Regions from separate parts of the Kribbella sp. DT2 genome, predicted to be linked through region 1. Evidence: riboswitches for the same ligand, from Rfam matches in the RefSeq annotation. Region 1 holds a riboswitch; the other holds the start of a gene.
What was found. A riboswitch is a leader RNA that binds a small molecule or an ion and turns the genes downstream of it on or off. The one in region 1 is predicted to bind cobalamin.
Positions count from the first base shown of each region.

Region 2: linked by a shared signal. The riboswitch ahead of ACLQ2O_RS03755 (CbtB domain-containing protein) and the one ahead of ACLQ2O_RS35265 (ribonucleoside-diphosphate reductase subunit alpha) in region 1 are both predicted to bind cobalamin.

Region 1 covers NZ_JBNCLH010000010.1:232,385-237,246, forward strand. The annotation lists gene ACLQ2O_RS35255 (class I SAM-dependent methyltransferase) at 1-903, opposite strand, end outside; gene ACLQ2O_RS35260 (DinB family protein) at 1,225-1,806, shown strand; cobalamin riboswitch at 1,865-2,021, shown strand; gene ACLQ2O_RS35265 (ribonucleoside-diphosphate reductase subunit alpha) at 2,153-4,862, shown strand, end outside.
Region 2 covers NZ_JBNCLH010000001.1:780,095-784,956, reverse strand. The annotation lists gene ACLQ2O_RS03780 (fumarylacetoacetate hydrolase family protein) at 1-204, shown strand, start outside; gene ACLQ2O_RS03775 (VOC family protein) at 270-647, shown strand; gene ACLQ2O_RS03770 (hypothetical protein) at 677-1,057, opposite strand; gene ACLQ2O_RS03765 (histidine phosphatase family protein) at 1,211-1,771, opposite strand; gene ACLQ2O_RS03760 (CbtA family protein) at 1,768-2,535, opposite strand; gene ACLQ2O_RS03755 (CbtB domain-containing protein) at 2,601-2,798, opposite strand; cobalamin riboswitch at 2,832-2,967, opposite strand; gene ACLQ2O_RS03750 (LysE family translocator) at 3,049-3,687, shown strand; gene ACLQ2O_RS03745 (MFS transporter) at 3,684-4,862, opposite strand, start outside.

The DNA.
Region 1 (4,862 bases):
CTTGGTCGCCTTCAGCGCGAACAGCAACGGGATCCGTGGCGCATCGTCCGGCAGGCGCCACCAGCCTTCCGGGGTCTGGACCATCGACGGCCAGCGCGGCCACTGCAGCACCTCGGACTCGCGCAAACTGTCGATCCGCAATCCAGCCGCGGACAACGTGGTGACCACCTCACCCAGCCCGTGCATCCACTCGTAACTGGTATTGCGTCCCGGGACCTCGTCGCCGGTATAAGTGACCGTCGACTCGTGCGCGATCGCGCCCCGGCCCTCCAGATAGTCGTTGCGCAGCACCAACTCGTCGGACTCACCAGGCAACCCGACCGGGCGCAACGAGTTCAGCAGCGGATGGAACTCGACGATGTAGACGGACCCACCAGGCTTGAGCAGACCGGTGACAACCTCGGCCCACTTCGGCAGGTCCGGCAGGTAGCAGAGGGCGCCCTTGCCGGTGTACACGACGTCGAACCGCCGGTCCCCCAGCGCCTCGACCGCGTCGTACACATTGGCGTGCACGTAGTCGATCTCGACCCCGGCCTCCGTCGCCAGCCGGCGAGCCTCGTCGAGCGACCGCGCCGACAGGTCCAGCCCGGCCGTCCGCGCACCCCGCTGAGCGAAGGCGATCGTCTCCGTCCCCAGATGGCACTGCAGATGGACGACGTCACGGCCACCCAGCTCCCCCAGGTCGGCCCACTCGTAGTCGGCGAACCAGAAGTCCGCCGGCCGTTCGTAGAACTTGCTCGCGGCGTGCAGCGGCGCCCGCGCGTCCCAGTCCGCCTCGTTGGCCGCCACCTGCGTCAGCTCGTCCGCGTCCAGCGCCACCGGCTTCTCCTTCTGTCGCCTGGCCCGGTCCTCGTCCTCCCAGTCTCTCCAGGCCCAGGTCCAGGCATCACCACTCAGGCTCATCTCGACTCACCCGGCGTCACGCGTTTCCCCCTCGGAAGCAGTCCCGCGAGCAGTTACCGCGCCCCCGGACCCTCCCGAGAGCGTTCCCCCAGCGCTGCTCACCCAGCGTGACTCTACTCCCGTCGGCCACGCTGAGTAATCACGTTTGGGTCTCACTCCACACCAGCTCCCCGGTCGCGCTCGCATTAACAGTCGACCACCGGAAGCACCAGCACCGACACGCTGTGCTGATTGACTTTCCGGCGTTCTCTCGACCACAATTCGAACACATGTTCGAAGCAAGAACAAACCGCGGGGAATCGGGGAGCGTGAGGATCTGTGATGCCGGAACCGTTCGACTGGGACATTCTGGAGCGACCGTCGGCGATGGCGATGGTGCGGGGCCAGCTCGGTTTCAGCTGGATGGTGCTGGCCCAGCGGCTGGCGGCACTGACCGACGACGAGTACTTCTGGAGACCGAGCGCGGAGGCGCTGACCGTCGTACGGCGACGGCATGCCGGCCGCTTCCGGTCGCTCGGATCGGGTGAGTGGGTGGCGCAGTGGCCGGACGAGCCGGACCATCGCGGGCCGCGGACGATCGCCTGGCTGATCGCGCACCTGACCGAGACGTTCTTCGAGCGCTGGGAGTGGACCTTCGGCGAGCGGATCCAGGGCCGCACGGACATCACGCTGCACGGGAACGCCCAGGACGCGGTCGCCTGGCTGACCCACTGGGTCGACGCGTGGCAGGACTCGATCGCCGCGCTGGACGAGGAGCAGGTGATGACGGTCGGTCTCAGCCAGGCCACCGAACTGGACGCCGCGGAGCCCTTCGGCCACGTCGTCCTGCGGCTCAACCGGGAGCTGATCCATCACGGATCGGAGATCATGACGCTACGGGACCTCCATGCGCTGGCCGCCTGAAACCACTAGATGTGCGACACGCGGCGCGTCGAGGCACTACATGTCGGGGTCTACCGCTAGTGTTCTGCGTGCTGGTGGTTCTGCCCGGGTGACGCGACCAAGCGCGGCCGGGCCGAGGCAACAGGGGAATCCGGTGCGAGTCCGGAACTGCCCCGCAACGGTGAGCGGACAGGTCGTCCGCGAGTCCGAGTACCTGCCACCGGTGCGCGTACCGCCGGTACGCGTTGGTCCGAGACCTCGTGGGTGGGTCGGTGGGCGTCAAGGCGGCCGTACTCGCCGTGCTGCCCTGCGTCGCGCGCTCTTCCCCAGGTCATGGTCCCCCGGAACTCGCGTGGAGAGAGCGCCTGTGACCATCGTTTCGTCGTCGCCGCCCGCATCGGGCACCGTGCCCGACCCGTCGGCGTCCCAGCTGACCGTCGTCCGCCGTGACGGCACCAGCACCGCATTCGACCCGACCAAGATCGCGGTCGCCGTGAGCAAGGCCTTCCTGGCCGTCGAGGGCGCCGAGGCCGGCACCAGTCACCGGGTCCGTGACCTGGTGACCGACCTGACCGCCCGCGTCGTGACGGCGCTGACCAGCCGCGGCGACGCACGGCGCAGCGTTCAGGTCGAGGACATCCAGGACCAGGTCGAGCTGGCTCTGATGCGCGCGGGAGAGCATCAGGTCGCCCGCGCCTACGTGCTGTACCGCGAAGAGCGCACCAAAGCCCGGACGCCGTCCGACCCGACCGGCGTGACCGAGACACCGGTCATCACTTTCCGTAGCGCCGACGGTAGCAGAGCGCCACTGGACGTCGCCCGTCTCCGGCTGGTGATCGCCGAGGCGGCCGCCGGTCTGGACGCCGTCGACCCCGAGCAGATCCTCGACGAGACGCTCAGCTCCTGCTACGACGGCATCGCCCAGCACGAGGTCGAGCTCGCCCTGGTGATGGCCGCCCGCTCGTACGTCGAGACCGAGCCGCAGTACAGCCAGGCCGCCGCGCGCCTGCTGCTCGACCAGATCCGTCGCGAGACGCTCGGCCGTGTGCACGGCGAGCCCCGGCAGGCGACCCAGGCCGACATGAGCACGGCGTACGCCGAGTACTTCCCGCGCTACCTCAGCACCGGGATCGAGGCCGGGCTGCTCGACCCCGAGCTGGCCACCTTCGACCTCGCCCGGCTGGCCGCGGCGATCAGGCCCGAGCGCGACCTGGACTTCGCGTTCCTCGGCCTGCAGACCCTCTACGACCGGTACCTGCTGCACATCGACAAGGTCCGGTTCGAGCTGCCGCAGGCGTTCTACCTGCGGGTCGCGATGGGCATGGCGCTCAAGGAGGACGACCGGGAGACCCGGGCGCTGGAGTTCTACGAGCTGCTCAGCTCGTTCCGCTTCATGTCGTCGACGCCGACCCTGTTCAACTCCGGTACGACGCGGCCGCAGCTGTCGTCGTGCTTCCTGACCACGGTCGACGACGACCTGTCCGGCATCTTCGCCGGCATCCGCAACAACGCGCTCCTGGCCAAGTACTCCGGCGGCCTGGGCAACGACTGGACCCCGGTCCGCGGCATCGGCGCCAAGATCCGCGGTACGAACGGCGAGTCCCAGGGCGTCGTCCCGTTCCTGAAGATCGCCAACGACACTGCTGTAGCAGTCAATCAAGGCGGAAAACGGAAGGGCGCGGTCTGTGCGTACCTCGAGACCTGGCACATGGACATCGAGGAGTTCCTCGACCTGCGCAAGAACACCGGCGACGAGCGCCGCCGGACCCATGACATGAACACCGCGAACTGGGTGCCCGACCTGTTCCTGCAGCGGGTCGAGGCCGGTGGCGACTGGACGCTGTTCTCCCCCGACGAGGTCCCGGACCTGCACGACCTGTACGGCGCGGCGTTCAGGACGGCGTACGAGAACTACGAGGCCGCTGCCGACCGTGGTGAGATCCGGGTGTTCCGGCGGGTCAAGGCGGTCGACCTGTGGCGCCGGATGTTGACCGTGCTGTTCGAGACCGGCCACCCGTGGATCACCTTCAAGGACGCCTGCAACCTGCGCTCCCCGCAGCAGCACGACGGCGTGGTGCACTCCTCGAACCTGTGCACCGAGATCACGCTGAACACGACCGTCGACGAGACCGCCGTCTGCAACCTCGGCTCGGTCAACCTGGTTGCCCATCTGACCGAGACCGGTCTGGACGCGGACCTGCTGCGCGACACGGTGAAGACCGCGGTCCGGATGCTCGACAACGTGATCGACGTGAACTTCTACACCACGCCGGAGTCGGAGCGGGCCAACCAGCGGCACCGCCCGGTCGGCCTCGGCCTGATGGGCTTCGCCGACGCGCTGTTCGCGCTGCGCATCCCGTACTCGTCCGACGCCTCCGTCGAGTTCGCCGACGTCTCGATGGAGGCGATCAGCTACCACGCGATCGAGGCCTCGACCGAACTGGCCGCCGAGCGCGGGACGTACCAGACGTACGACGGTTCGCTATGGAGCCAGGGCGTCCTGCCGATCGACTCGCTCGAGCTGCTGCGGACGGCGCGCAACGGCGACGTCCAGCTGGACACCGGCCGGACGCTCGACTGGGAGGCGCTGCGCGCGAAGGTGCTGAAGGACGGCATGCGCAACTCCAACGTGCTAGCGATCGCGCCGACCGCGACGATCTCCAACATCTGCGGGGTCAGCCAGTCGATCGAACCGACGTACAGCAACCTGTTCGTGAAGTCGAACATGTCCGGTGAGTTCACCGTCGCCAACCCGTACCTGGTCGCCGACCTGAAGGCGCGCGGGCTGTGGGACCAGGTGATGGTGTCGGACCTCAAGTACCACGACGGCGTGCTGAGCCGGATCGAGCGGATCCCGGCCGACCTGCGCGCGCTGTACGCGATCGCGTTCGAGATCGAGCCGCTGTGGCTGATCAAGGCGGCGTCGCGGCGGCAGAAGTGGATCGACCAGGCGCAGTCGCTCAACCTCTACATGTCGGCCCCGTCCGGCAAGGCGCTCGACGAGCTGTACCGGTCGGCCTGGCGGTACGGGCTGAAGACGACGTACTACCTGCGCTCCCAGTCGGCCACCCACGTCG
Region 2 (4,862 bases), on a different contig from region 1:
ACCCGCGACATGATCTTCTCGGTCGCCGCGCTGATCCGCGACCTGTCGCAGTACATGACGCTCGACCCGGGCGACATCGTCAACACCGGTACGCCGGAAGGCGTCGCGCTGTCCGGCCGCTTCCCGTACCTGGCGCCCGGCGACGTCGTCGAGTGCGAGATCCAAGGCCTCGGCCGGCAGCGCCAGGAGCTTCGCCAGGCCTGACCTTTGTCCGCCCCGCCGCCGTATTGCGGTGGCGGGGTGGCCCACCGGTACGGCATGGTCTGGCCATGACTTCGATGGTGAGAACGGTGACGTTCGACGCGGCCGACCCCTGGGGGCTGGCCGGCTTCTGGTTGCAGGTGTTCGACGTGGAGCGGCCGGACGACGACCACCCCGACGACCCGTACGCCGCGGTGAACACCGAGACCGTCAAGCTGCTGTTCGAGCGCAACAACGACCCGAAGCGGGCCAAGAACCGGGTGCACCTCGACCTGGAGCCCGACATCCCGCGCGACCAGGAGGTCGAGCGGCTGGTCGCACTGGGCGCGACGGTCGAGCACGACCACCGCGAGCCGAACGGCCTGGGCTTCGTGGTGATGCTCGACCCCGCCGGCAACGAGTTCTGCGTGCTCCGCTCGGCTGCCGAGCGCGCGGCGACTAGCTAGTCGCCGGCTGGCTCGGCGGCCGGCTCTGACTAGCTGACGATCTCCGGAGTCTGGCCGGAGAGGGTGACGCGCCAATCGCCGTCCCAGCCGTGCACGACGATGCCGTAGCCGTCGCGGCTCGCCGAGGCCCGGTGGTGCCCGCTCTCGACCGGCTGGACCTCCGCCTGCCAGCCGCGCTCGGTCAGCGTCGCCACAGCCGCCTCCACCTGGCCCACTGGGTCGACCACGGCCGGGTCGCCGTTCTCCACGGTGATCAGGCAGACCGACTGCGGCCCGTCGCCGTCCTCCAGCACGTGAGGGTTCACCGGGCCCACGTCGTGCGTGACGACGCCCTGCTGTCCCGGTACGGCGGCCGCCGCCACTGCGAGCAGCTCCTCGCGCAGGAGATCACGGGCCTCGGTCAGCGTCATCGGGTAGGTCCTTCCGGTTGTCTGGTGACGCCCGGGCGCGGCGCACGCCGTACCCGGGCTCCGTCGTTCACTCGGCCCCGGGCAGCTCGTCGAAGCTCATCGTCTGGGCGTTGGGATGCTGTGGCGAACGACGAACCGCGTCGAACCGGTTTGTCAGTGCAAGTTGAGTGACCAGGACGTGGCGTGTGCGGAAAGACCCACGGTCGCCAGCGGGCGGACGTCGACGTGCCGGAGCGACTCGGCCGGGGCCTCCAGCGCGTAGAGCACAGCCGCGCGGACCACCGCCGGGTGAACCACAGCAACGACCGTACGCCGGTCCGCATGGCCCGGGTCCTCGGTCAGGTCGCCCAGCCAGTCCGCAACCCGGGCGATCAGGTCGTTGGCCGACTCCCCGCCCGGCGGAGCCGTGTGGGGACGCTCCAGCCACGCCGAGACCGCCGCGGTCTCCGTGGCCAGCAGCTCCTCCAGGTCACGCCCGGTCCAGTCGCCGTACTCGCGGTCGCGCAGTGCGCCGACCACCACCGGCTGCAGGCCGATCGCCTCAGCAGTCAGGATCGCCGCCGGCTCCGGGCCGCAGTACGTCGTACCGGCGTCGACCCGCAGGTCGCGGGCCGCCTCCAGGCTGGCCTGGTCCGGCGCGGGCTCTCCACCGAGTACGAGCCCGCGCAGACCAGGCGTCAGCGCGTGCGCGACGAGCGTCAGGGTTGTCGTCACGCGGCGACGGTCTCCTTGGTGACCTTGGAGTTACAATCCACCAACGCAGCGTAACCGAATCCCAGCACGGTCCACAGCACCGCCTGCGTGCCGAGCGAGGCGAACCGGAACTGCCACAGCAGCGTCGCCGGGAACGACCCGGGCACCTCGTTGATCGACGGCAGGATGAGGTACGCCGCGACGATGGTCACCCCGAAGGCACCGCCGCCGGCTGCGAGCCGGATCCAGGGCGCGTCGCCGAAGCGCTGCGCCCAGCGGGACGCCGCGACCCCGGCCCAGACCGCGAGCAGGCCGATCACGAGCGTCAGCAGGTAGGTCACGGTGCGCTTGGTGATCGTTTCCGGGTCCCCGACGGCCGGCGGGTTCGGTGGGTACTTGAGGAACGGCACCAGCACGATCCCGACGAAGCCCGCCGCGGCCAGGCCGAGGGAGGCGTAGGAGTCGCCGTCGGTGCGGAGCCGGCGGCGGAGCAGCGCGAAACCGACGGCGAAGATGCCACCGAGCGCTACGCCGTACAGGCTGGTGGCGAGGAAGAGCCCGAAGCGCTGGCCGTCGCGGCTGACCAGCGGCGCCTCCTCTTCGGCGGCGGGGGCTTCAGCGGCGGGTTCCTCGCCGTGGGTGTGCGCGGCGCCGCCGGCCTCCTCGATCGCGATCGCGGCGTCGATGTGCGGTTCGCCCATCACGTACGCGAAGGTTCCGGCCAGCAGGCCGGCGAAGAGGCCGACGATCAGCCCGCGCACCAGGAGATTTCCGAAAGTACGCATGACGGTCCTGTCAGTTGTTCAAGCCCGAGCGGGTCGGGAACGGGGAGCGGAGAAACCGCAGGACGTCAGTGGCAGGGCACGCCGAGCAGGTGCCGGCCGTCGTGCATCAACTCGTGCAGGTACATGCCGGACTGCGAGATCGCGCCCTGGTCGAAGGCGACCAGGTAGGCCAGCATCAGCAGCACGCCGATGGTGAGCAGGGCGACCGCGAGCAGACGCGGGGAAACAGCCGGTACGGCGACCGAGCGGGCAGGAGCAGGCATCTGAGACCTCCTGGGGAATTGCGCGTCCCCATTGGAAAGGCTGCTGGTGCCCGAGCGTCCTGACTCACGAGCAGCTGCTCGCTCACAGTGGCGCGGCCGTACCGGTCTCTCACCGGTTTCCCTCATGGCACCGCAGGTTGACCTTTGAACGGTAGCGGCAGGGTTCGTGACGGGTCAACGGACGGCGGCGCGGCGGGTGATCTTCCCCACCTGTCGCGCCCGGCTCCCGCCTGACACCTAGCCTGACTGCATGCCGTCCACTCATCATCTGGTGGCCTTCGCCGTCACCGCGCTGATCGTCATCGTCGTACCGGGTCCGAGCGTGCTGTTCATCGTCGGCCGCGCGCTGGCCGTCGGCCGCCGTGAAGCGATGCTGACGATGCTCGGCAACACCCTCGGCGCCGCGTTCCTGCTGGTCGCCGTCTCGCTCGGGCTCGGGACGCTGATCGCGGCGAGCGCGATCGCGCTGACCGCGGTGAAGCTGGCCGGAGCGGCGTACCTGATCTACCTCGGCATCCACGCCTTCCGCACCCGCAAGTCCTTGGCGTCGGCCCTGGGCGCCGAGGCGCGACCGGCGAACACCCGCCGCGTCCTCCGCCAGGGCTTCCTGGTCGGCGTGACCAACGCGAAGACGGCGGTCTTCTTCGCCGCCGTCCTCCCGCAGTTCGTCGACCCCGCGGCCGGCGCGGCCACGCTGCAGATCCTGCTGCTGGGCCTGGTCTTCATCGCGATCGCCCTGCTCTCGGACACGGTCTGGGCGGTGGCCGCCGGCTCGGCCCGGGACTGGTTCGCCCGATCGCCCCGCCGCCTGGAGTTGGTCGGCGGCGCCGGCGGCCTGATGATCGTCGGCCTCGGCGCGAGCATCGCGGTCAGCGGCTCGAAGGACTAGTACACCCTTGTACGGCGGGCGGCCAGGACGCCGAGCAGGGCCAGCGCGGCGGGCAGCCCGAAGGCGGTCAGGAAGGCCGTCGTCGGCGAGTGCGGCTCGATGGCCGCGAAGAGTGAGCCGCCGATCGCCAGGACCGTTGCTGTCAGCAACGAGTCGCTGAGCTGCAGGGCCGAGCTGTTCGCGCCTTGCTGCTCGAGCGTGGAGTACTCGAGGACCAGCACCGACACGGTCGGGAACACCGTTCCCATGCCCAGTCCGGCGAGCGCCCAGCCGAGGATGCCGACGACCACCGGTACCCGGTCGTCGAGCGTCGCGGCCGCGATCGCGATGCCGAGCAGCAACGAGACCATGCCCGCCTGCAGGAACACGTGGTGCTCGAACGGCTGGTTCGGCCGACCCCGGTACCACGACGCCGCGGTCCAGCTCAGCGCGCTGACGGTCAGCACCAGGCCGGCGAACGCCGGCGACAGCCCGCGCTCCCGAGTCAGCATCAGCGGCAGGAACACCTCAGCGCCGAAGCCGGCCGCCGCGACCAGCCCGCGCAGCGCGATCACCGACGGCAGCCCGGCGCGGATCGTGAACGTCCCCTTCGGCAGCAGTTTCGGCGCGAACACGACCACCGCGGCCAGACCGACCGCGATCAGGATCAGCTGGACGGCCCCGTGCTGCTGACCGCCGTAGTGCAGCAGTCCGACGCCGAGCGCGGCGCCAACGGCGTACCAGGCCCGCTGGCTCCAGAGCTTCCCTGAGCGCGTCACGTGCTCACCCTTGGAGAGCCCCGGCCGCATGATCAGCGCCGCCGGAACAGCCAGGACCGGTACGGCGAGGAAGACGATCCGCCAGTTGGCGTGCTCGACGATCAGCCCGGCGATCGCGGGGCCGACCAGCGACGGGACGACCCACCCGGTCGCGAACGCGGCGAAGATCCGCGGCCTGAGCTCGGCCGGGTAGAGGTGCCCGACGACGACGTACAGGGCGACCGTGAGCAGACCGGCGCCGAACCCCTGGATCACCCGCCCGACGACCAGGACCTCCATCGTCGGCGCGAGACCGGCGATCACCAGGCCGGCCAGGAACCAGCCGGTGCCGTGCCAGAGCGGGCGAGTCGGGCCCTTGAGGTCCGACCAGGTGCCGGAGACAACCATCGCGACGACGCCCGAGGCGAGCGGTCCGCC